DNA from 3 places in the Leuconostoc sp. LN180020 genome. Region 3 is predicted to be linked to each of the others. Evidence: riboswitches for the same ligand, from Rfam matches in the RefSeq annotation. Region 3 holds a riboswitch; each other region holds the start of a gene.

Region 1 (8,527 bases), 460 kb from region 3:
GCTAAAAAGCTCAGTCATAAATAAAAAGCCTTGGTGTATAACCAAGGCTTTTTTAACGTGCTAATTGAAACTCAAATCGTTCACCAACATAATACGATCTCACATATTCAAAGGGACGGTCATTTTGGTCAAATGACACTTGACGTACACTTAAAATAGCATCTCCACGCTTAATTTGTAATAATTCCGACAAACGTTCGTTCGCTAGGCTCGCTGATATCGTCTGCTCCGCTCGGCCTGGTTTGATACCCGCTTTTGCTAAAGTATGATACAACGACTCCGTTAGATCATGGCGCGAAAAGCCATGCACAAGTGTTGCGGGCACCGTTGCCCGTTCCAGCAAAATTGGTTCGTTATCCCCCATTCTCAAGCGTTCCATGACCAACACTTCATCATTTTCTGATAAATTCAGTTGTGCCATTTCTGAGGCCGAGGGTGAAGTCATTTTATAACTGATTGTTTGTGTTTTTGCTACGCGTCCAGTCGCTGACATCAATTCCGTAAAACTAGTCATCCCCAAAGCACGCTCGGCTACTTTCTGCTCGGCAACATAAGTCCCAGAACCAACTTTACGTTCAAGTATGCCTTCATCTACTAGTGTTTGAATAGCTTGTCTTAGCGTCATTCGTGATACGCCAAATGTTTCCGCCAACTCACGTTCAGCCGGCAGCCGTTTTTCGGACTGCCATTCGCCGGCTTCAATTCGCGCTTTTATTTGATTGTGAATTTGAATATAACGTGGTGTGGCGGATTTTGTCATCATTATTCCCTTGCAAAGCGGCGACCCATTGAGTAAGTCGCCTGTAATCGCATATCCTTCTTATTAAATAAATTGAAATCAGCATCTTTACCAATCGCGAGATGCCCTTTTTGTGTTAATCCAAATTCAAGTGCCTGGTTAACAGAACTCATCTGCACCGCGTCTTGAATACTGGCTGAAGTCATCGTTTGAATATTGCGGAAGGCATCATCATAAGCTAGGACTGACCCAGCTAAATGACCATTATCTAGACGTGCTTGTTTATCCTTTACGGTGACTTTTTGACCACCAAGTTCTGAGATACCATCACCTAAACCTTCAGCACGCATTGAATCAGTGATTAATTCAAGTCGTTGCGCACCCTTCAAGCGAAAAGCCAACTCTAACATGTCAGGGGTAATATGGAAACCATCAGCAATTAGCTCACCAGTAATTGCTTCTTCTATCATACCATGCCCGGTGACACCTGGCTCACGATGATGTAATGGCCGTTGGGCATTATACAGATGCGTGATATGCGTTGCTCGTGAATGGCACAATTGTGCGCGTGTAGCATTAGAATGTCCAATAGAAGGAACAATATGATGTGCCAACATAAATGCTTCAAAATCAGGAATGCCGCCATTTTCTGGTGCATAGGTCACTAGCCGAATGCGTTCACCTGATAAAGCATACCACTTTTTAAGTAAAGCCGTATTCGGATTAATAATGTATTCTTCTGGTTGTGCGCCCATAAAGACTTTATTAATAAACGGTCCTTCCAAATGAATGCCCTGAATCACAAGATTTTTTTTTGCAACCTGATTAATTGTGACAAGTGCGCGCTCAATGTTCTCGGGCGATTGCGTGATTGTTGTGGGAAATAATGATGTAATCCCTTCAGTAACCATCAAATTAACCATGTTATTTAATTTATCTGGATCACCATCCATCGTATCTAAACCATAGCCACCATGTTTGTGGACATCAATAAATCCTGGGACAACCAATCGTCCTGTTGCCTCCGCAATTAGCTCATCATCTGCTTGCTCTGAAAAATCTACCATATAGCCAACATCTTGTATAACATCCGTGAAACGCACATAGGCATCTGCTATATGTTGATAACCCGTATATAAATCAATATTTTTCAGTAACTTTGCCATAATTATCTGCGAGGTAGTCTAGTTACTAACACACCGCACACCACAACATGTTTATTAACGTAGACATTTGAGCACCTCTCCTCCTTGTGTCTATACTTATTATAATTGGTATAGACCGATTATGCAAATCAAGGCAATAAAAAAAACGTCAACGCGTTTTTAATTAATTTTATCTGAGTCCAAAATACCAGTTGGGTATTTATGAGCAACTTTAGATGCTGCAGCTGCAGCTAAAGCACCAACAATATCGTCTGCAAAAGTTGTTACAGCTGAGGTGGTTTTCCCTTTACGGTCAAGTTCGCCCACCAAACCAATTTTTAATTTATCGATATAGCCATAATTCGTTACCCCAATGGTATCGTAAGACATAGCAATAGCAGTGGCTAGTGTTTCATCCACACCAAACAAAGAATCATCGCTTTCAACAAGATCTTGCAATGGCGACTCGAGTAAATGTGCTTCTGCTAAACGATCAAGTTCTAAGGCTACCCAGACTTGGTGTTGTACAACACGTTTATGCAAAATACTGATAACAGCTTCTTCCACTTGCTCAATAGATAAATTCGGCAGATAAGCTTTTTCGCTATTGTAAGCAATGTCTGCAATGGCACGAATTGTAATGTGATGACGCTCTAGCTTCTCAACGGTATTTTCATAGGTTGCGTACTGCATGGTATCCCCCTTAGTCTGTTTCCTAAGTATAACGAAAAATCTTATTTTTGACAAAGACAAATTTCTACTTGCAAAATGGTAGGAGACCCTGTAAAATATATAGAGTAATTGCCCCTTGGCCAAGCGGTAAGGCGGTGGCTTCTGGTGCCACTATGCGTTGGTTCGAATCCAACAGGGGCAATTTCTAAACAGTCTTCGGACTGTTTTTTTTGGTTTAAAAACGCGTATAGTAACAATTGATTGACAGAACAAAGTCATGTTATGCTTTTTGCCATTGAATGTCGGCCCATTTTTAGATGCAAGGTTAATAAAATGTTGCAAATTCCGAACCCAAAGATGGATAAGCATACAAATTTGCCTGTGTTTCCGCTAATGTACGCCGTTCATTAATCGCTGTCACAAAATAATTAATCACTTCTTCTGCTTCAGCTGCAATGACGCTCGCGCCGACAATGCAGTCATTGTGGTCCAATACCACACGTACACGCACTTGATCATGGTAACGGAAAAAAGTAATCACATCGCTCATATCCATATCTATCACACGATAACCTGCTGTTCGACCGGCGGCAACCGTTAAGCCCGTTTGGGCGATGTGCTGTGATCCAAATACGACAATTGGTGTTGTTGGATAACTTATTGGCGCGTTCGTTTTTCCGGCAATCACTTGTGCCACATAACGTCCTTCATAGTTACCCGTTGGGACAAGTTTTGGTACTGGTGAGCCGCCAACATCCCCGACAGCATAAACATGGGAATTACTGGTACGTAAGTGCTCATCAACAGGCAAATCGGCCACCTGACAAGCCACACCAGCTGCGGCCAAATTCATCTGATCAAAATTGCCAATACGTCCAGCCGTAACAAACACACGGTCTGTTTCAAATGTTGTTCCGTTGGTTAGTTTAACGACCAAGCGACCAGTTAAAGCCTTATCAATGCGGCACACAGTAGCATTAAAATACCATTCAATCCCTGATTCCTGCATCTCTGTCATCAATTGTTGTACCAATATCTGATCAAATGCCCGCAAAGCAGTTTGTCCCTCAGTAACAATACGCGTGTGTGCACCAACCGTATTCGTAATTGTTGCAAATTCAACGCCCACAAAACCAGCCCCAATAAATGTCACGTCTTCTGGCATATTTGGCATGTTCAAAAAATCTTCTGAATTTTGTGTATAGCCTGAGCCCGGAAAATTTAATGTCTGCGGTCGCTGACCCGTTGCAATAACCCAATCACTTGCTCTAATTGTATCCTTGAAATCTCCGACACGAACAGTATCTTCATTGATAAAGCTGGCATGACCATAAAAGCGCGCAATACCTGCTTGATCCAAACCACGAATTTTACGCGGTTGCACAGCATCAACATAACGCTGTTTGTGAGCTATTAAATCAGACCAATTAATTTGTGAATAGCCATGCAAACCTCGCGTTTGTAAGGCTTTTTGTCTTTTAATGTTCTCAACTGCTGCAAGCAAAATTTTCTTAGGATCACAGCCGTAATTTGGGCAGGTTCCACCCCATAAGTATTGCTCTAAAATGACCACTTTTTTACCCAAAGCTTTTGCGGCAAAAGCGGCTGCAAGTCCTGCTGGACCAGCGCCAATAACACCAACTTCATACTGATATTCAACCATCATTTACCTCGTTACTTATATTATATCAGGCAATGTCAAGTCAATATACTGGTCGTTTTCATGAAAATAATTGCATATCTACACAATTTATGTTAAGTTTAACGTGTAGTTTTATATTTAACAATCTGGGGTGCCATTTGGCTGAGAAACACCCATTGAACCTGCTCTGGTTAGCACCAGCGAAGGGAGCATTGCGCTTTAGTGTGTATTTTAGCAAACGCATGGCTCATCTAATTGCCAGGCGTTTTTTATTTGCTAAAATTCAAGCATCAGCACACCATAACTGCACTTTGCCAGACATAAAATAGAAACTACAAAAAATTTTATGGAGGCATAACTATTATGCAAACTGTTTCAGAATCTAAACAACACCATTGGGCGCTACGCGATGTCTTACTGCTCGCTTTTGTTGCGGTGTTTATTGGCTTTATCTTTTGGGTCCTCGGCCCTGTTTATAATATACTAGCAGCTGCTTTGACACCCATGGGATTAGCCCCATTTGCTAACGATTTATTAATCGGGGGTTGGATGATGGCCGCGCCACTAGCCAGCATATTAATTCGTCAGGCTGGCGCTGGTGTATTAGGCGAGCTCTTTGCCTCAGCAGTCGAAATGTTGCTTGGTGGTCAATGGGGGGTTGCAACATTGCTCTCAGGCTTGGTTCAAGGTGTGGGTAGTGAAGCCGGATTTGCCGCTTTAGCTTATAAAGATTGGCATTGGCGAGGTATTTTCGCCTCAGCAATTACTGGTACAATTATCACTTTTATTTGGTCATTATTCCGTGATGGCTATGCTTCATATCATGTTGGTTTGTTGGTGGCCCTATTTATTACACGGTTCATTTCATTGTTTTTCTTTGGCGGTGTACTAGTTGTTGCTATTCAAAAATTAATTGAAAAATCAGGTGTCTTGCATCGTGGCTAATCTGGTTGTCAAACAGGTCAGTTTTGCTTATCAAGACACCACCGTACTCAAAAACGTCTCGATGACGTTGCGACCTGGTAGTCTCAATTTGCTAGTTGGACCTAGTGGTAGCGGCAAATCAACACTACTTAAATTAATTGCTGGTCTTTATCCAACATTTAGTGGTGGTAAACTGACAGGAGAACTAACACTTGACAACTATGCGATTCATGATATCGTCCCTTATCAACGCGTTGACCATATTGGTTATCTTTTCCAAAACCCAACCCGCCAGTTCGTGATGAAAACACCATTTGAAGAATTGCGTTTCAGTCTGGAAAATTTACAGCGTTCTCCTCAAATAATACCTAATCTTATTACGCAATCACTTGCACGTGTCGGTATGAAAGAATTTATCACGCATGACCTCATGACATTATCTGGTGGTGAAAAACAAAAGGTAGCCTTAGCAGCTATCTTAGCAGCAGACAGCGATTATCTATTACTCGATGAACCCTTTGCTAATGTAGACCCTCAATCACGGTTACAGCTCATTCATTTAATTAAGGATTATCAAAAACAAGGTAAAACCATTCTGATTGCTGATCATGATTGGAGTGGTTATGCTGATGTCATTGACGATATTTTTGTGATGTCTGATGGCCAACTCCATGTAGCAAATGCCGAAGAAAGCCATCATATTTTATCGCAGTTACCTATTGCCCCTGAAATTCATACAAAATTACCGGCAGCCCAGACTGGTGATTTAGATCTCAAACAAGTCTCCCTATCAAATGGTGACAGACTACTACTAAATGAGACAAGTTTGTCTTTTCCTACAGCTAAACGCACCCTGATTACTGGACCAAATGGTGTAGGTAAATCGACTCTTTTTTCCGCGTTAGTCAAACTTTACCCTTATGGTGGTAAAATCAGCTACCAAGGCCAAGACATTGCTAAACGCCGTATTGCACAGCATGTACGTCAGGTTGCCCTGATCTTTCAAAATGCTGAACAACAATTTATTGCAATGACAATGGCAGAAGAACTCAAACAAGCGCAAGCTACCAGTCATTTCGCCAAACAATGGTCAGATGATGTCATTACTTCCACCTTGCAACGCTTAAATCTCGCACATGTTCGCGACCATATTGTTTATCAACTATCTGGTGGACAACAAAAAAAGCTGCAAGTTTTGTTGATGCTAATTACAGGTACCCCAGTGTTATTATTTGACGAACCGCTGGCCGGACTAGATGCTGAATCACAAAAACAACTATTAGACTTAATTGCCGAAGTAACCGATAAACAATCACAGACTGTTATCATGATTAGTCATCAACTGCATGCTGTAACGGATTGGTTTGACTATCATCTCGAATTCGAGCAACAACACTTAACATTTCAGGGGGATGCCTCATGAATCCACTAATGAAATTTGGTGTTATTATGTTGATTGCGTTGGAACTAACTTTTATTAAAAGCGTCACTGTTAATTTGGTAATTATCATCGTTAGTGCCCTCATTTATACTGTCCTTAAATTGCGTTGGCAACAATGGCTTTGGCTATTGTTACTTCCAATTTTGCCTGGCCTGGGATCATGGTTCTCACTGATGTATTTTGGTACCGGTGATCATGTTCATATGGCATGGATCATGTTATCTCGTGTTTTTGCTTACTTATGGCTTGGTGGTTTATTCACATTAAAACTCAATGATGAACGTGATATTTTCCTGGCGACACTTGAGCAACGCGCACATTTAAGCGCGACATTTGTTTATGCCCTTGTTGGCGTCTTGAACTTCATGCCAGCAGTGAATCAACAAGTTAAAACTATACGCGTAGCAGCACAAATGCGTGGCCAAACACTTCATATTTGGGCACCACAGTTATATTTCAAAGCCATTTTAGCTGCGATTCGTTGGTCTCAAAATTTAGCAGAAGGTATGGTTAGCCATGGCTTCACAGAGGGGGCAACCAGAACACATCTGGCAGTTGTAAAAATCAAATTGCGTGATTGGGTTATTGCCGCGATTATCTTACTTATGTTTCAGCTACTATTATTCCCAGGTTGGTATTAAGGAGAAAAAACATGTCTTTTTCAGAAACACTTTTAGAACGTGCGCAACCTATGATGAGCGCGATTATGAGCCACCCATTTGTCGAAGCTATCGCCAATGGTCAGGTGCCTCACAACGTTTTAAATTATTATGTTGAACAAGATGAACACTATTTAAAAGATTATTTGCAGGTCACTTCATTAGCTATTACAAAAACAACGAATGCCGAAGATATTACCAATCTTTTAGCGACCGCCGCCTTTGTTCAAAATGAGTCACAAGCACATGAAGTCATGCTTGGCATCACTGGTCACCACATAGAAAATTGGCAACGTGAACCAGAAACAAAACGCTATACTGATCACATGTATGCATCTGCATATCACGGTACTTATGCGGACGCCATCGCTGTTTTGCTACCATGTGCTTGGAGTTATGCGGTCATTGGTGAACAACTCGTTTCACGTGGCGCTAATCGAGAGCAAAACCCCTTGAAAGAGTGGATTGAACTTTATGCACCACAAAAAAATTCAGATACACCTGATTACAATATTTGGCGTTTTGAAGCGCTAAACCGAGCAGTAACGACTCTAAATAATGAACAAAAAGAGCATGTTGCACAAACATTTTTATGCAGTTTAGAAATGGAATGGCACTTTTGGGAAGCTGCTTGGCAACAAAAAACATGGCAATTTCAACATTAAAAAATAACCTTGCAGGCAACCAACGCCTGTGAGGTTATTTTTTAATCATTCTAGTATGTTATTTTTTTCATTTCACCATTGTCTTTATCCATCCAATAGCGTTGATTGCCGATTACACGTTGCTGCCCTTTGACTTGCCTACCATCTGCGTCAAAATATAATGTTTGGCCATTAATCACTTGCACGCCAGTTACGGGTACGCCATCTTGGCCAAAGTCAACCCATGAACCATCAGATAGCAATACAAATCGATTACGAACTAATTCGCCAGTATCAGCGTCGTAATAACGCATGATACCATTTTCAAGACGTAAGTGGCCTTTCATTTGGATACCATTTTGGTTGAAATAGAGTTTTTGCCCTTTAATGATTCGGTCCCCTGTTACTGCAACACCATCATAACCAAAATAAGCCCATTGATTATCACCAACACGTTCAAAACGATCAGTTATCATATTACCTGAGTCTGGGTCATAGTAACGGCTTTCACCAGTAGCATTTATATGTGTTGTCCCTTTAAATTGACGACCATCGTTACCAAAATAAAGTGTCTGCCCATTAATTATTTGCTCTCCTGTTACTGCAACACCTTTATTGTTAAGATAAATCCAAGAACCATCTGCTAATTCTTTAAAGTTAT
Region 2 (8,527 bases), 760 kb from region 3:
ATGTCTGACCGTGATAATTGCATGATAATTGCGTCCTTTTTTACTTGCATGTTCATGGTTGTTAGCTATGTCTGACACAGGTAATAACGCACGGTATAATGATTTTCTCATTTAACATTTATCATTATATCATGAATAGACAGGTATAAAAAAATAAAAACATGATGCGACTCATGTTTTTATTTTTTAGCGATCATATTCTGATAAAAACTTTTCAATCTTGTCACGATAAAGTACTGGGTGGTCATGAAAACTCTGAACATGCTTTGAGCCTTGACTAACCCACAATAACTTTGGTGCTTTTAAAGCTCGATATAATGGATAAACCATCTTGGTTGGTACAAAATCATCGGCACTGCCATGTATAAAGAAGGTTGGTAATGAACTTTTAGACACTTGTTTTAAGGGACTCACTTCGCCGTAAAAGTAACCAGCACGAATTTTTGAAATGCCGGAAACAACATTAACAAACGGAAAACTTGGCAAATGATACATTGCTTTCGCTTGATATTTTGTTTCGTCTGCTAAATTTGTATAGGCAGAATCTGCAATAACTGCTTTAACTTGATGTGGTAAGTCAGGCTCACCAGAGACTTGCAGTACCGTTGCTGCACCCATACTCATACCGTACATAATAATATCGGTATCCTGACCCTGGTATTTAATAATTTGATTCAACCATTGAATATAGTCACGGCGATCAAGCCAACCATAGCCAATGATTTTTCCTTGAGAATCACCATGTGCACGATTATCAGGAATCAAAACATTGTACCCTAATTCATGAAATAGTTCACCATAAATTGCCATGGTTGTTTTATTATTGTGCCAACCGTGAGCGAGTATCGCTGTTTTGTTGGTTTTTTTATCGGCTGGTACGTACCAGGCATCTAATTTTAAGCCATCACGCGTTGTTTCATGCCAAATTTGCTTGTGACGTGCCAGAAATGTATTTTCATATCGGTAAAGTGAGTTATCTTTTGAGCGCAAGATATCTGGTTGGTTTGACTTTGGATTACGTACTTGCGCGACATGAAAAAAATACATACCTGATAGCAGCAAGATAATGACAATCACAACCACAAACCCGATCAGCCATTTGACTAAGTTGTGCATATTTGTTTACCCCTTAAAGTAATTATTGTACACCCCTATCATCTTTCTCGCAATTAAGGGCACTTATTCTGAGCAATCACTTACTGATATGATAATAAATTCATTTAGTTGCAATATACTCATCATGAAAAATGGTATACTAAAAAGAAAGTCAAAAAGAGGTATAAACATGGGTTACTCACAGACCTGGGATTTAGAAAGTATCTATCCCGGCGGCATCAGTTCACCAGCTTTAGAGGCAAAATATCAAGCAGTAGCACAGGATATTAAATTGTTTGAGCAGGACCTCATATCAGCAGAAACTTCAGCTGATAGCCTTGCCGATTTATCTGATTTAGCGCAAAAAATTGGTTCTGGGTTGGGCACAATCAGTATTTTCATTAATGGTTGGGCTTCAGTTGATTATGGCAACAGTATTTATGGCCCTCATTTTGCTAAACTAGGTCAACTGTTTGCTGATTTTGCTACACCCATGAACAAATTCAAAAAATTATTGTTAAGCTTGAACGAATCAGCGTTTAGAGATGTACTAAAAACACCTCGCTTAGAACCAATCGCTTTTTACCTTAGCGAATTGCGAACTGATGCAAAGCGACTACTCGATGACCAAACTGAAACATTAATCAACCAATTTGATTTAGACGGTCAGCAAGCTTGGTCACAGCACTATGATACAATTTCAGCCGGCTTATCGATGACTTATACAGATGACAATGACGGCAAAACACGTCGCATTTCTGCAGGACAAGCACTCAATATGTTAGATGGCGAACCCGATAACAAAACGCGTGCCAACATTATGACAAATTATGAGAAAATGTGGGGCAATGCTGAAAACTTAACTGCTGATACACTCAATCATTTGGCAGGTTTTCGTTTAACTAATCAAAAGGCACATGGCCGTCAATCACACTTAGAACAGCCATTAGAAATGAATCGTATGTCCCAAGCAACACTAGATGCCATGTGGTCGGTTGTTGATAATAATAAAGCCATGTTCAAGCCTTATTTTGAACGTAAAAAACAACTGCTCGGTTTAACGCAACTTGGCTGGCAAGATCAAGTTGCGCCACTGACATCCATTGGTAATTATCAACCCGCCGAAGTGTCTTATGACGATGCAGCAGATTTTATTGTGACACAGTTTGGCAAATTTTCTCCTAAAATGGCTAGTTTTGCTAAAATGGCATTTGAAAAGCGTTGGATAGAATCTGAAAATCGTCCTGGCAAGCAACCAGGTGGTTATATGGAATCTGTTCCTGATTTGCATGAATCCCGTATTTTCCTGACTTACACTGGCTCTGTCAATGATGCAGCAACAATTGCACACGAATTAGGACACGCTTTTCATTCTGCACAGCTAACGGATTTACCTCTTTGGCGTGATGCCTATGCGATGAATGTGGCTGAAACAGCCTCAACATTCGCTGAGTTAATTGTTAACGATGCAAATGTTAAGGCAGCAACTTCTGATGCCGAAAAGCTCGTGCTGCTTGATGCGAAAATGACAAACCCTATTGCCATGTTTTTAAATATTCATGCACGCTTTTTATTTGAGGATGCTTTTTATAAAGAACGTCAGCATGGCGTCGTTACACCGCAAAAACTTAATGCACTGATGGATGAGGCTCAAATTTCGGCGTTTGATGGCATCCTAGATATACGCCATCCACATTTTTGGTCCTCAAAACTACATTTCTTTATCGATTCCGTGCCATTTTATAATTTTCCGTATACCTTTGGTTATTTATTCTCAGCTGGCATTTATGCTGAAGCCCAAAAAGATCCTAATGGATTTGAAGATAAGTATATTGCGCTGCTTCGCGACACAGCTAACATGACTTCAGAAGCACTGGCACAAAAACATCTTGGTGTTGATTTAACGCAACCTGATTTCTGGCAAGCAGGTGCTGACCTGATTCAACAAGACATCAACGACTTTTTGAGATTGTCGGAACAATTTATTTAAACAAAAAGCCAAGCACAATGCTTGGCTTTTTGTTTATTTATATTTTTCTTCCAACTGACTCATCCATAGGCCTATACTAGTACCTATCAAGAATAATAACGCACTAGCAATGCCACTGACCAGATTAAAACCACTATAATCGGCAACTGGTGGCACAATAATTAATACAGTTGAGACAATAACAATTCCTAAAATCACATGATACACTTTCGCATGATACTGTCTAATCAAAAAATGCATAATCTTTGATAGTAAAAGAAGTGTCACTAAACCACCTAGTGTGATGGGGATGAAAACCCCCGGATCAGCACGCTTAAAACCCTGAATCATTGGCTTAAACAACCCGAGATACAGCAGAAAATTAGAAGGGCTTAAACCAGGTACAATGACCCCTAATGCAATTAAGCCGCCAGCAAGTAACCAAGAAAAGAAATTAACTGGTAATTGGCCAACTAGTCCTGCGACATTATATAAGAACACACCACCAATAATAATTGTGGCAAACAATACCAACCAATCGGACCAATGACGACCTGTCTTGCTACTTTCTTTAAACAAAGTTGGTAAAGTCCCCACAATTGCCCCAGCAAATCCCCACAAAACAACTGCCTTATAAGTCGTCAACAAGTAGGACAACGGGTTGCTAAGCAAAATAATACCTACAATGCCACCAAGACCAACCGGCAAGAAATACCAAAAGTCACGCTTAAAATTTTGACGTACATGAGCCATAAAATCTAACATACGTTCATACAAACCAAGTATTGCTGCGAGTACACCACCTGATACGCCTGGTAAGATAAAACCAAGTGCGATAAATATACCCTTAACAAAACGGCTAATCCAATTTTTAATGATTTGATTTTCCATAATAATAGCCTAACATATTTTTAGAATATACTCATTAAATATGTTTTTTCTTATTATGTCCTGTTGCGCCAATCTGCTAATGTTTTTTGGATATCTTCACTTTGACTAATCATGCTAATCACCGCTGCCCCGTCTACGCCCGTTGATAAAACCTTCGATAAATTATCACGTTGAATCCCACCAATAGCTACAATTGGGTGATGCGCGATGCGAATCAATTGGCTGAGTCCAGATATGCCAATTGGCGGTTTGGCATCTGACTTACTCGTTGTTGCAAATATTGGGCCGACACCTATATGGTCAATACCCGCTACATGAGCAATTCGCTGGTATTCTTGCTGGTTAGACACGGAAACACCGACAAACAAATTGCCAGATTGTTTAATATTATCAACTGGCCGACCATCATCTTGACCAAAATGAATACCATCAGCAGCAATGGCGTGTGCTAATGCCATATCATCATCGATTACCAGAGGGACATGATATTGCGCTGTTAGTGCGCGTACTTGCTTTGCTAATTGTAACTTTTTTTGCCCAACTAACGCACCTTGCCCTTTTTCACGATACTGAAATAGGGTAATTCCACTTCGCAATGCCTGATTTAAGATTCTTAAAAATTCTGCTTCGTCAGCAACATCTTGTGTGCCCATAATGAAATACCGAGCTAACATCGTCTTATCAAATATCATAAATCACCTCTGGTTGGTTTTTTATTGTACTTTGGGCTAGGTGATTTAACGGCCCATAGCGATGACCAACCAAAATACCATCACGAATAGTTGCATCAACATAAGTCTTGGCAGCAATAATGGCAGTTTCTAAATCATGTCCTAGTGCGAGTTGCGCTGTAATTGCAGCGGAAATTGTATCGCCAGTGCCATGCGTCCGTGCTGTGTTAAAGCGCTTTGTCCTTAGCCAAAAATGGCGACCATCTGCCAACAAAATATAATCTAAAACAATTGGTGCATCCCCGTGGCCGCCCTTTAGTAGCACATTTTTTGCGCCCAACGTCTGTAACTGTTGTGCAGCTAGCATGATATCATCTGTGGTTTTAATTGATAGATGAGTTAATACTTCTGCTTCAGGTAGATTCGGTGTCACTAGTGTTGCCAAAGGCATCAACAGTGTTTTCACTGCTGAAACAGCCTCATCAGTTAATAGCTGTGCGCCACCTTTAGCAACCATAACAGGGTCTAAAATTAACGGCCCAAAGTTAAATTTAGTCATTGCTTTTGCCACCGTTTCAACCGTGGCCGTATCGCCTAACATGCCCGTCTTCACCGCACGAATTTTCAAATCATCAGCAACAGCTGACAATTGTGCCATAATCATATCTGGTGTAATCATTTGGACTTTTTGAACACCACAAGTATTTTGTGCCGTCACCGACACCACAATATTTGCCCCATAAACACCTTGAGCTGAAAATGTATTTAAGTCTGCCGTCATACCTGCGCCACCACTTGAATCTGTGCCAGCTATTGTCATAGCCTGCGGTGTATCATTCATATTTTTTCACCTCCTTTGCAATAAATGTTTCAAGCTTGCTTTCTGATAATAAGTATAATTCATCTAATACCTGATTAGCAAAGTAACCAGGTGTGGTTACTTTGTGGCTTGCTGTTAAACCAGCTAATTTCATCATAGCCATAGCACGAACAGTGTTGTCCATAGAAATTTCATCACCGTTGAATGCTCCGATTATAGCTGATAATGCATCACCCGTACCAACATTGCTAGCTAGTAATGGTACGTTAACTGGTAGCATACGCGTTGTTTTACCGTCAGAAATAACATCGCTAGGGCCACTCATTGCAATAATTGCGCCGGTTTTATTCGCGGCTAACTGTGCAATCTGCTCTATATTTCCTGATCCAACGGCATCAATACCATGACTGGCAAAATCGATGCCAGCAAACCAGGCAATTTCGGCAGCATTACCACGAATAATATCAACTTTACTATTTGTGAGCAACTCTTGAACAGGAACGCTTCTAGACGGTATACCTACCGCAACAGGATCCAAAACCACTACTGTCTGTGTTTGATTGGCAATTTGTATCAGCTTTACTGTCTCAAGCAGCTCTGCTCGTCGCCAAGTACCAGTATTAACTACCACGGCATCACTGACAGCAACGAGATCTGAAAATTCTGCCACTTCTCGTGCCATAATTGGCGAGCCACCAATAACATTAACAGCATTTGCAACAAACTGCGGTGTCACATAGTTAGCATAATTAAATACTAAAGGTGTTGTTTCTTTTAATGTTGATAACTTCATAGTTTTAATTCTCCAATCAATTGCGACAAAATTTTTGTGCCCGCCACAGCTTTTAAAAACAAATAAGCTAGTATGGCACCAAAAACCGATGCTGGCAGAAAAAACGGTATATAAAAATAAAAATGTGGTACTTTAACATGATAAAGCCAAGTCATTATTGGCGCGGAAACGATAGCTGAAATAATGCCTGTCCCAACGATTTCACCCAGAACTGCGGCTAGGTAATTGTCCGTTAGACGATATAATAGACCAGCTAGCGCTGCACCAAAAACCGCGCCTGTAATAGCTAAAATTGGGCGTCCTTCTAATACCATCCGCATGCCACCTGTTAAAAAGGCAACACCAATTGCATACCAGGGTCCTAGTAGTACAGCTGTAATAACGTTAAAAAAATGTTGAAAAGGGGCCATATTAGGTAACACAACAATACTAGACGTTGCAAACGATAGTGCGGTTAACACACCAGCTATGCTGATTTGACGTAATGTTTTATGGCTACCCGATTTTACTGTTATCTCCAAAACATACTCCTTTTACCTATTAGCATGCCACCATATGAGCAATCAAAAAGCCGCCACTTATTTACGCTGGAAATAAGTAACGGCTACCAAAAAAACGTGCTTTATTAGTACCATTAGTGTATCTCCCTTCGCGCGCATGACCACGATCAGGTTCAATGGGTATTTCTCAGCCAATGAAGGCACCCCAGATAGGTTTATTTAGTTTATGGCATAATTGTAACCTAGCTTAACACGATATGCAAGATTCAATTTAAGGCTTACCATGTTTTATCATCAAAATCACGCATTTGCTGCGTCAATGATAATTGTGATTCAGAGGTCACCCGACTATAACTTGTAGTATATGGGTTTTTCATTAAGTGTTTCATTTGTGCAAATAATTCACTGGCTAAAAAATCAGCTAGTGCATCGTGATCCGGCCAAAAAGTCCATAGCATGAAGTCAGCTTTACCATTACTATTTTGCGCTAAAATTGCGTGGTTCGGCACGAGTTGCTTGATTAATTCATCGTTATGTTCTTTGCTTTGAAAAGCAATTTGATGTACCACATCGCCAACTATGGGCGACTTAACGATGCGACTATCAAAAGACATTGGTCTCTGAAATTTCGCAACCAAGTCAGGAGCGTCCAACAACAAGACGTTTGTTCCAGCTAGTTGTGACTCTTTACCCAAATAAAAAAAGTTGTCTGGATGTTGCGCTTGCATTGCAAGTAATGTTGCAGGTTCTTGTTCCGGTGTTAAAATTAAATTGATTTTCATAAGAATGGCTCCTTTAACGCATTCACGACATTTGATGATAAACGTGCTTGATGAGATAAAATAAAGTGTTGTACACCAGAAAAAGTTGTCAAATCAACCTCAGGTTTAATAACATGGGCAGCAGCAAGCTTTTTCGCAAAGGTTATATCAGCCTGCGTCATCATACTAACGCCCCATGAATCATTTAATAAAAGTGACTCCCATTGATTTGTCAATATTGCCTCGGCGCGTCTGAAACGACTGTCTTTATCAATAAAGCTACGTAAATCCATCGGCTCTAATTTTTTATCCATATGTTCGCTTAAAATTTTCCTCACCTCCTATGCCAAATCAATTGGTATCATTTTTCCAAATGGTTGCTTAATACTTAAGCGCTTTCCACGAGGTAATAGCCAATATACTTGATGAAAATTTGTTGATAAGGCAGCGTGCTCACCATCACCATCGGTTAAAATAACGATAACGGTCCGCATTGGCTCATAGTGTTTTGCTGCAAGCATATCAAAGATACATTGAAATGATGTACCCCCACCTGCATGTCTGACCCATTGTTTAATACGCTTAACAACGTGCACTGATGTATCAAAAGAAAATATTTGTATATTTGCATCGAACTGCTTCGCAATCTGTGCCACTTGCGCCAACATCATACTCACTTGGTGATTAGATATCGAAGCAGAATTATCAACAAAAATTATCAATTGTAATGCATAAGTACTGAGTTCTCCTGGCAAATCTAAACGATAGGCTTGACGTCGGTTAAATCGTGCACGTGTTGTTTTACGGCGATTAGGTATAGCACTTAATCCTGCACGTAAAATCGCTCGCCAATGACGTTTGGGTACCATAATTTCATCAATCCGTTGCTGGATACTTCCCGGCAACTGTCCTCGACCGGAACGTTGTGCATCTTTTTGTGCCTGTCTGATGACTGTCTCTAATGCTGCCTCGGCTTCATCTAATGATACACCAGCACTTTGCCATTCTTCATGGCCTGAATAATTGC
Region 3 (8,527 bases):
ATAATTGTTGTGTTGGCCGGTACTTTAACTTCAATTTGCTCGGCTTGTTTTCTTTGAGCGGCAAGACGATTTATCTCTTGCTGGCCGCTAACTTTCTTTTTACCCCATGTGCTAGGGTTGTAAGCTGTTAAATAACTTTCCAAGTGATAGCCTGTTCCTTGAGCATAGTCATCTTCCGTCAATGTGCGCCCTTGACTATCTTTCGTCATGTCAATAGTACCTGAAAGGTATATGATTTTGGGCACATCATTCGTCGATTGACCCAAGGCCTTTAACAAAGTTTGACGGCTATTGACGGTGTAAATATGTGTCGCATCAGCTTGACTCCCGCCAACTGCGTTGCGACCAAATCCGCCTACCTGTGTTGCGGACTGGCGACCAAGACTTGTTATATCTGCATGTACTTCCTGTAATACCACAAAACTCGACACCAGCAATCCCATCACGATACTCGCTGGCAATAACTTATAATTTTTCTTACTGAACATGTTTTTTCTCCTGTCAACTATCACAATAGTCCATCTAGATCGGTAAAATATATCATAAATAATCGGTAAGACGCCTATATTGTACAACAAAACAAAGCTGATTAAACGATTGTTTTATAAACTTCTTTTTACTGTAATATTTTTTACATCAGACGATTATTACCATGAATAGCAGCGTAAGTCTTTTTCTAACAATCACACAGTTCTTCACGCTATAATTAAATAAAATAATAACCTATCTTTATTAAGGAGCACTATTGTAATGGTTGAAACAAAACCAGATAGATTTTACAATCTCACTTTGCACACCATTGGTTTAATTGCTAAATTACCAGTCATTCGTGTTAATCGCAAAGCATTTCTAAAAAAACAGTTTTCTGATTCCCCTGACTTAAATATTATTTTAAAGCACGGCCCACAGGCCGTCTATCCTGTCTCAGTTTTAGAAGAAAAAGCGCACGACATCATTAACAAAAGTACAACAAAAACATCAATGGCTTCCTTTGCTGCCGGCTTACCAGCCAACCCAATAATTATGGCAGCTGTCGGTGGTGCCGATGTTGTACAGTATTTTGCCTTTGCCATTAATATGGCCCAACAAATTGCCTACATCTTTGGTGAAGATGAACTTTTTGGTAGCAACACAGATACCTTGCCAGAAGAAGACAAAGTTAAGCTGATTATTTATCTTGGTGTCATGTTTGGCACTGCGGGTGCTGCTTCTATGATTGCTACGCTATCAAAGAAATCTGGTGAGTCGATTGGTAAAAGAGTAGCTATCCAAGCAGCTGTAATGTCAACACGTCATCCGTTGGTTAAAAAAGTTGGTAGTCGTATTGGTCATAAAATCACGACAGCACACATTGAAAAAACAGTTACCAAAGCTGTCCCAATTATCGGTGGCATAATTTCTGGCGGTTTAACATATGCCACATTCAAGCCGTTGGGGTATCGTCTGGCAAAAGTATTAGCGCAGAATTTAAAAAATAATCCGCAGTCGTAACTTAATTATAAAAAGGTCACTCTTTGCGAGTGACCTTTTTTTATTTTGCTGTCGTCGCTGTTGCCTTTTCTTGTTCTACTAAAATCTTGTCGTATTTCTTTGCAAATGGCCAGTAGACACCAACGGTGACACATAGCATTAACGCTTGCCACAACATCACTTTCCAACCACCTACAATAAATCCAGAGATGATTGGCGGCGTTGTCCATGGAACATAAGCACCATTTAAGGGTGGAATGACACCAAATTTAATGGCGTAATACGTACCGAAACCGGTAATAACTGGTGATAAAATGAAGGGTAAGATCATGACTGGATTCAAGACAATTGGAATACCAAACAAAATTGGCTCATTAATATTGAACATAGCCGGGCCTAATTCGAGCTTAGACAAAGTCTTCATCTGCACGGATTTAGCGCCCACCAACATGAATACCAGTAAACCGACCGTCACTCCGGCACCAGTAACCGTAATAAACTGTTCGAAGAATGATTGTGTGACAATATGCGCCCCGTTGGCCAACGATAATTTACCTGCGCGATACAATGCTAAATTATCTGCGTTATTAGCGAGTAACAACGGCTGCATAATGCCGGAAACAATAATTGAACCATGGACACCAAAGAACCAAAGAAAGACTGGAATCACAGTGATAATAAACACACCAGCCGGGCCATCTGAAGCATGCTGCAGTGGTGTTTGAATAACCGAATAAATCCACTCTGCAAAGGTTGTGTGCCAAGCCTTTGAGAAGATGGCATACACAACTGTTGCACCTGTTATAATCGCTGCGGCTGGAACCAATGCAGTAAACGAAGCTGCGACATTACTTGGGACTTGTTCTGGTAATTTGATCGTAATGCCTTTCTTCATAAACCAAGTATAAATCCAACCAACAATCATACCCGCAATAATGGCAACAATCATACCTTTTCCACCGAGCCAAGCCTTGTCAATGGCGTTGTTAGCCAACCATGCGGTAGATGTTTTGTCGGGATGAATGGCATTAGTCACTGTATTGATTGTATTGGGCTGTAGGATAACATCAACAACAATGGCAAGCAAACCCGCTGGTACACCATCATAACCAGAATCGTGTACCCATGAATAAGCAATGCCAAAGACTGCAAACAAAGCCATGATGGCAAATGAACCATTATATGCCTGCATAAAAATACTATCTAAACCAACGCTAGTAAAATAGCTAGCGATTGGCTTGTAAGGGAACTGACCTAAAATCAAGAAAATGGCACCAACAATAATGAATGGTATGGGATACAACATCCCATTTTTCATCGCAGTAATCGCACGCGTATTAACAAATTTCATTATTATCGGAATAACTTTATCATTTAATACTTTTGAGATATTAGCCATAATTATTACCTATACCTTTTGTATCGGTTGTAATACGATAATTATCGCATCACAACAACAGATGTTTTATCATGCTTGTTGTTTTAATACCTGACCGTTTGTTTCAATTACTTTTCGATACCAATAAAAAGAGTCCTTTTTAATACGATTGCCCGATCCTTCCCCCTCATCATCTAGGTCGACGTAGATATAACCGTATCGCTTCTTCATTTCACCTGTGCCGGCAGAAACAATATCAATTGGGCCCCAACTAAGATAACCTATTACATTGACACCATCGATTTCTACAGCTGTCATCATGGCTTGAATGTGTGCTGATAAATAGCTGATTCGATAATCATCGTGGATTTGTTCACCATCTTCAATCTTATCGTAGGCACCTAAGCCGTTTTCAACAATCATAATTGGTGTATCTGGATACATCTCGCTTAGTTCGTTTAATGTATAGCGTAAGCCTTCAGGGTCTAATCCCCATCCCCAGTCTGATGTCTTAATATAAGGATTAGTAACATCTTCATAGTCGGTATAACCGACTTTAGGCTCATCAGTTGTTGTTTCAACCGTACTGCTTGCATAGTAAGACACGGCAAGATAATCAACTGTTCCTGCCTGTAACACGTCACGGTCTTCGGCTGTGATATCTGGACGATAACCAGTTTTTTCGTAATAGGCTTCAAGTTCGTTTGGGTACTTGCCACGGACATGAACATCACTGAGCCAGTCTCTAAACTGACGTGCTTTTTGATAAGCTAACATATCTGCTGGTTTGGGAGATACTGGATAAAATGGTGCAACGTTAACCATACCACCAATTTTAAATGCTGGATTAATCTGATGCCCAAGCGCCACAGCCTTGGCCGAAGCAACTAGCTCATAATGTGCTGCTTGTGACATGGCTTCAATACGTTCATCAACTGACATCTCTTTGCCATCAATACCCGAATTAGTCCACAATAGAAAACCGCTAGCCTCATGTTTCATAGCCGTTTGATTAGAAATTTCGTTATGCGTCATCCAATAAGTAACTTTATCTTTATAACGATTAAAAACGACCTCAGCATAACGGACAAAAAAATCAATAACACGACGATCACGCCAGCCACCATATTTTGTAACTAGATGATATGGCATTTCAAAGTGATTAAGTGTAATTACCGGTTCAATGTTTAGCCGTCGCATGGCGTCGAACATCTCATCATAAAAAGCAAGGCCTGCCTCGTTAGGCTCAGCGTCATCTCCGTTAGGGAAAATACGTGTCCAAGCGATGGAAGTTCTAAAAGCCTTAAACCCCATCTCTGCCATTAATTGCAAATCTTGCTTATAAGTATCATGAAAATAAATGCCATGATGATTTGGATAGTTTTTTCCTGCTATCACACCATCTGTTATTTCTCGTGGATGTGACACATCACCTGCTGTAAGAACATCAGCAATTGACACACCTTTGCCATCCACATTCCATGCACCTTCTGCCTGGTGTGCTGCGATAGCTCCACCCCACAGAAAATCGTGACTTAAAGTTTTCAAAATAAACCTCTTTTCTACAATAACTACTAGGAATGTTTTCTTGTAAGCGCTTACATTTATACCTATATATTATCATGTCAGTTATTTATATGTCAATCTATTCCCGTGTTGTTAACCCATGATACTAACCAAATTTAATCAATGCAATGCTAGCAACCATTAAGGCAATGCCAATAATTTGTACACGTGTAACATTTTGTTTTAACGATTGCCACCAGCCGAACTGAGCGACAACTATCGACCCAATGATTGAGCCACTTAAACTGAGCGTAACTGTCATGCCAGCGCCCAATTTTGGTACAAGAAAAGCGGTTGAAAAAACAAATAAGGCACCTAAAATCCCACCTGTAAATAACCACACTGGTTGTTTAGTTATTCGCACTGTTTTTGGCCATAAACGCCTTTCTTTCAATAATACAACAATTAAAATGACCACTGTCCCAGAAAAGAAAGAAATCACAGCACTACCCACTACTGAGTGTAATAAATAGCCTAATCGCCCATTAATCGCTTGTTGTATGGCAGAAAATGCACCAACCAGAATGGCCCACATACGCCAGATATTTATATTAGTATCAGCATCCAATTGCTTTTTCTCACGTTTCACCTCAAAACGATTAGCAAGAACAACAGCCACATAAATACCTCCTAGTAACAAGAGAATACCAATAACCTTAGTTACCGTCAGTGTCCCAATCGGCATATTAAACAAGCCAAAAGTATCGATCACTACACCCATGATAACCTGACCAATAATCGGCAAGATAATGGTTTGAATGGCACCTAATTTCGGAAACATTAAAATATTTGACGTTAAAAAGATAACGCCCAATAAGCCACCAAACCATATCCACCATGGATTATTGGAGGCCACATTTATCAGGTTAACTTGTTGTTGTCCACTAACAAAATAAATAAGTATCAAAAAAAATGTTCCCACTGTAAAAGAAAGTAAGCTAGAACGCAAAGGTGATTTTAAAACAAAACCCAGTTTTGCGTTGATAGGACTTTGATTAGCTAATAAAAAACCTGCAAATAACCCAATAAAATACAACATAACCTACTACTCCCAAATATTCTCATGACTACTATAAAGTTAATTTATAAGTAGTCAGTATACGCGCCTTATACGATAAAGTAAATCCACAGCCAAGTAGTAATCATATCTCATTGTCCATTATCATATCTTATGATAAGATGTCGAAGTACAGACAACGCAATTAACGTGTAATCTGGGGTGCCTTATTGGCTGAGAGATATACCCATATAACCTGATCTAGTTCATTCTAGCGTAGGAAGATTACGAAGCAATCAATAATTTTGTGTCATCATGCTTCAATATTTTGATGTGGGATTTCAATGTCGCTTATGGGAGGACTTCATTTAACATGTTCTATTGCACCATTTCAATGCATAGAACCCAAGGAGAAGTATGATGGTACAAATTAACGCTAGCATAGCTGTTCAAGTATTACCGATGACATCCGATAAATCCGATGTCATCCGTATAGTCGATCACGTTATTGATTATATTAATGACACACGCATTGCTTATCAGGTTGGCGCTTTCGAAACCACACTTGAAGGCGATTATGACCAACTGATGACTATTTTAAAGGCCTTACCACTTGTTGCGGCAGAAATAACCGATATTCCTGTTATGATTTACAGTAAAATTAATATGTCACCACATGGCAATGTATTAACAATTGCTGAAAAAACAGATAAGTATCGCTAACAAACATTAATAAAAAAGCACACCGCAGAATAGGTGTGCTTTTTTATTCGCTTTCAACCTTATCTAGGGCTGCTTGCGCTAAAAGATTCAAGTAGTTAAATGGTCTATCAAACCAAGGCTGGAATAGCATATCCACGAATGCTAAATCGGTCAATGTCATGCGATTTTGAATGGCAATTGAAGCAACATTGGCAGACTGTGCAATGTCATATTTACTTTGCAATTGTACACCTAAAATACGGTGTGTTTGACGTTCCCATGTAATACTCATCAAAACTGGCTCCGTTGATGACATGAATTCTGGTCGGAAGTTATCTGTCATCGTGATGCTATCCGCATCGATTCCTAGTTCTTGCGCGTGGGCTGCAGTCAAGCCAGATGAAGCCATATTTAAATCATATAACTTTAGTCCGGATGTTGATTGCGTTCCCATATATTTAACTTTCGGTGACATAAGATTGTAGCCAATTAATGTTCCCTGACGTACTGCATTTGTCGCTAAGGGGATGTACGCATTCTCTCCTGTTGGATTATAATGCACCGCGACTGAATCACCAGCAGCAAAGACATCTGGATTACTTGTTTGCATGTAATCATTGACTAATAGCGCGCCATTGCCAGTCATACCTAGTTGTCCCGCAAACAATCCAGTATTTGGTTTGAAGCCAACCGACATCACAACTAAGTCAGCTGAAAAATTCCCGTCATTTGTTTTGACAATAACCGCATCATCTTGACTTTCAAAACTTTCAACCATTTTACCGGTTGCCACAGCCACACCATGAGATTGAAATAATTCAGCGACATTTTCAGTAAATTCGTGATCAAAATACCGGTTTAACACCGTTGGCTGGTTATCAATCAACGTCACTTCACGCCCCTTGACATTGAAAGCTTCGACTAATTCTGTGCCAATATAACCTCCGCCAATGATAACCACTCGCTTAATACGATCATCATTAGCATAATTAATTAAGGCTTTCGCATGCGTATAGTTTTTAGACAATACAATACGTTGATCTTCTATCCCAGGAATTGGCGGTATAATTGGCCAAGATCCAGTTGTCGCAACTAATTTATCATAACTTTCAACTGATGATACGCCTGTCACCAAGTTAGTGACTGATACTGTTTTATTAATGGTATCAACAGCAGTTACTTCATGGTTCATGTGAATATTAGCACCTGCTTCTTCAAGTATAGCAGGCGAAGAATAGAACAAATCATTGATTTCTTTTACTTCACCTTGTACTGTTAAAGCAATGCCACAAGAAAGAAACGACACATTATCATTTTTCTCATAAACATCAATTTCTACCCCGCTATTATGCTTTAAAATAGATTTTATTGTTGCTGTGCCTGCGTGTGTCGAACCAATAATAATGACTTTCATATACTGCCTCCAAAAGATTACCAACTAATTTTATATATCTATTGTATAATCAAATGAATAACAAAAAATTGACTCATGTCAAGAAAGAGTGAAATATGTCACATTCTGAATTTGCTTGTGTGAAAGCTGCTCCGATTTTTTCGCATTTGCCTGACGATATTATTGCACAACTGGTCACTATCTCAACACATCAAAAGAAATATTCAGCTGGAAGCTATATCTATGAACCAGACGATGATTTATCAGCGCTTTTCGTCGTCGATTCTGGTCAAGTTGACATTTTTAACGTGAACGATAACGGCCAAGAGTTACTGCTTTATTCACTAACTAATCACCAAATGGATATCGAAGCATCTATTTTTACAGATGCTAAACATCATCATTTTGCACGCGCTAAAGTTGATTCTGCCATTTGCATGATTCGTCGAAAAGATTTCCAAGCATTATTACACCGAAATACTTCATTGGCTTTAAAAATGTTGAATACTTATGGAGAACGTCTGACGGCGCTTGAACAACGTCAAATTAGTTTATCATTACAAAATGCTGATGAACGACTCGTACAATACTTTGAAGATTTATCTGCAATTCGTATGAGCAAAACATTTCATCTAGACGTTACCAAAAAAGAACTTGCTGCCTCGCTACATATTACACCGGAAACACTAAGCCGCTTATTTAATAAACTAACGCGAGACGGTAAAATAAAACTTAATAAGCGAGAAGTCACTTTATTGTAAATAAAAAGAACTGCTTTAACAGTTCTTTTTATTTACAATCGCATCATGAACAGGTTGAAATGACCGCCTATGAATTGGTGTGACCCCAAGCTTATCAATCCCTGCTAAATGCTTTTTAGTCCCATACCCCGCATTTTGGGCAAAATCGTAACCTGGATATACTTTATCATAGTCCGTCATCATTTTGTCACGTATCACTTTCGCAACTATACTAGCTGCACCAATTGAATTACTTCTGGCATCCCCTTTGATTAAAGATT

The links. A riboswitch is a leader RNA that binds a small molecule or an ion and turns the genes downstream of it on or off. The one in region 3 is predicted to bind thiamine pyrophosphate.
Region 1: linked by a shared signal. The riboswitch ahead of FAZ25_RS04850 (ECF transporter S component) and the one ahead of FAZ25_RS07130 (thiamine-binding protein) in region 3 are both predicted to bind thiamine pyrophosphate.
Region 2: linked by a shared signal. The riboswitch ahead of thiW (energy coupling factor transporter S component ThiW) and the one ahead of FAZ25_RS07130 (thiamine-binding protein) in region 3 are both predicted to bind thiamine pyrophosphate.

Annotation. Positions count from the first base shown of each region.
Region 1 covers NZ_CP039736.1:916,032-924,558, reverse strand. Annotated here, with positions in the region: gene FAZ25_RS04880 (methionine ABC transporter permease) at 1-24, shown strand, start outside; gene FAZ25_RS04875 (GntR family transcriptional regulator) at 53-760, opposite strand; gene nagA (N-acetylglucosamine-6-phosphate deacetylase) at 763-1,905, opposite strand; gene FAZ25_RS04865 (phosphatidylglycerophosphatase A) at 2,065-2,577, opposite strand; tRNA gene FAZ25_RS04860 (tRNA-Gln) at 2,687-2,758, shown strand; gene FAZ25_RS04855 (NAD(P)/FAD-dependent oxidoreductase) at 2,882-4,219, opposite strand; TPP riboswitch at 4,336-4,425, shown strand; gene FAZ25_RS04850 (ECF transporter S component) at 4,562-5,143, shown strand; gene FAZ25_RS04845 (ABC transporter ATP-binding protein) at 5,136-6,545, shown strand; gene FAZ25_RS04840 (energy-coupling factor transporter transmembrane component T) at 6,542-7,204, shown strand; gene tenA (thiaminase II) at 7,216-7,887, shown strand; gene FAZ25_RS04830 (glycoside hydrolase family 70 protein) at 7,938-8,527, opposite strand, start outside.
Region 2 covers NZ_CP039736.1:308,677-317,203, forward strand. Annotated here, with positions in the region: gene proB (glutamate 5-kinase) at 1-23, opposite strand, end outside; gene FAZ25_RS01615 (alpha/beta hydrolase) at 187-1,116, opposite strand; gene FAZ25_RS01620 (M3 family oligoendopeptidase) at 1,286-3,085, shown strand; gene FAZ25_RS01625 (DUF368 domain-containing protein) at 3,119-3,955, opposite strand; gene thiE (thiamine phosphate synthase) at 4,009-4,647, opposite strand; gene thiD (bifunctional hydroxymethylpyrimidine kinase/phosphomethylpyrimidine kinase) at 4,637-5,467, opposite strand; gene thiM (hydroxyethylthiazole kinase) at 5,460-6,239, opposite strand; gene thiW (energy coupling factor transporter S component ThiW) at 6,236-6,760, opposite strand; TPP riboswitch at 6,867-6,957, opposite strand; gene FAZ25_RS01650 (hypothetical protein) at 7,018-7,521, opposite strand; gene FAZ25_RS01655 (hypothetical protein) at 7,518-7,814, opposite strand; gene FAZ25_RS01660 (VWA-like domain-containing protein) at 7,842-8,527, opposite strand, start outside.
Region 3 covers NZ_CP039736.1:1,380,550-1,389,076, reverse strand. Annotated here, with positions in the region: gene FAZ25_RS07155 (polysaccharide lyase family 1 protein) at 1-488, opposite strand, end outside; gene FAZ25_RS07150 (hypothetical protein) at 751-1,491, shown strand; gene FAZ25_RS07145 (PTS sugar transporter subunit IIC) at 1,532-2,860, opposite strand; gene FAZ25_RS07140 (6-phospho-beta-glucosidase) at 2,939-4,396, opposite strand; gene FAZ25_RS07135 (DMT family transporter) at 4,521-5,453, opposite strand; TPP riboswitch at 5,620-5,711, shown strand; gene FAZ25_RS07130 (thiamine-binding protein) at 5,841-6,134, shown strand; gene FAZ25_RS07125 (FAD-dependent oxidoreductase) at 6,178-7,527, opposite strand; gene FAZ25_RS07120 (Crp/Fnr family transcriptional regulator) at 7,623-8,267, shown strand; gene FAZ25_RS07115 (ribonuclease HII) at 8,283-8,527, opposite strand, start outside.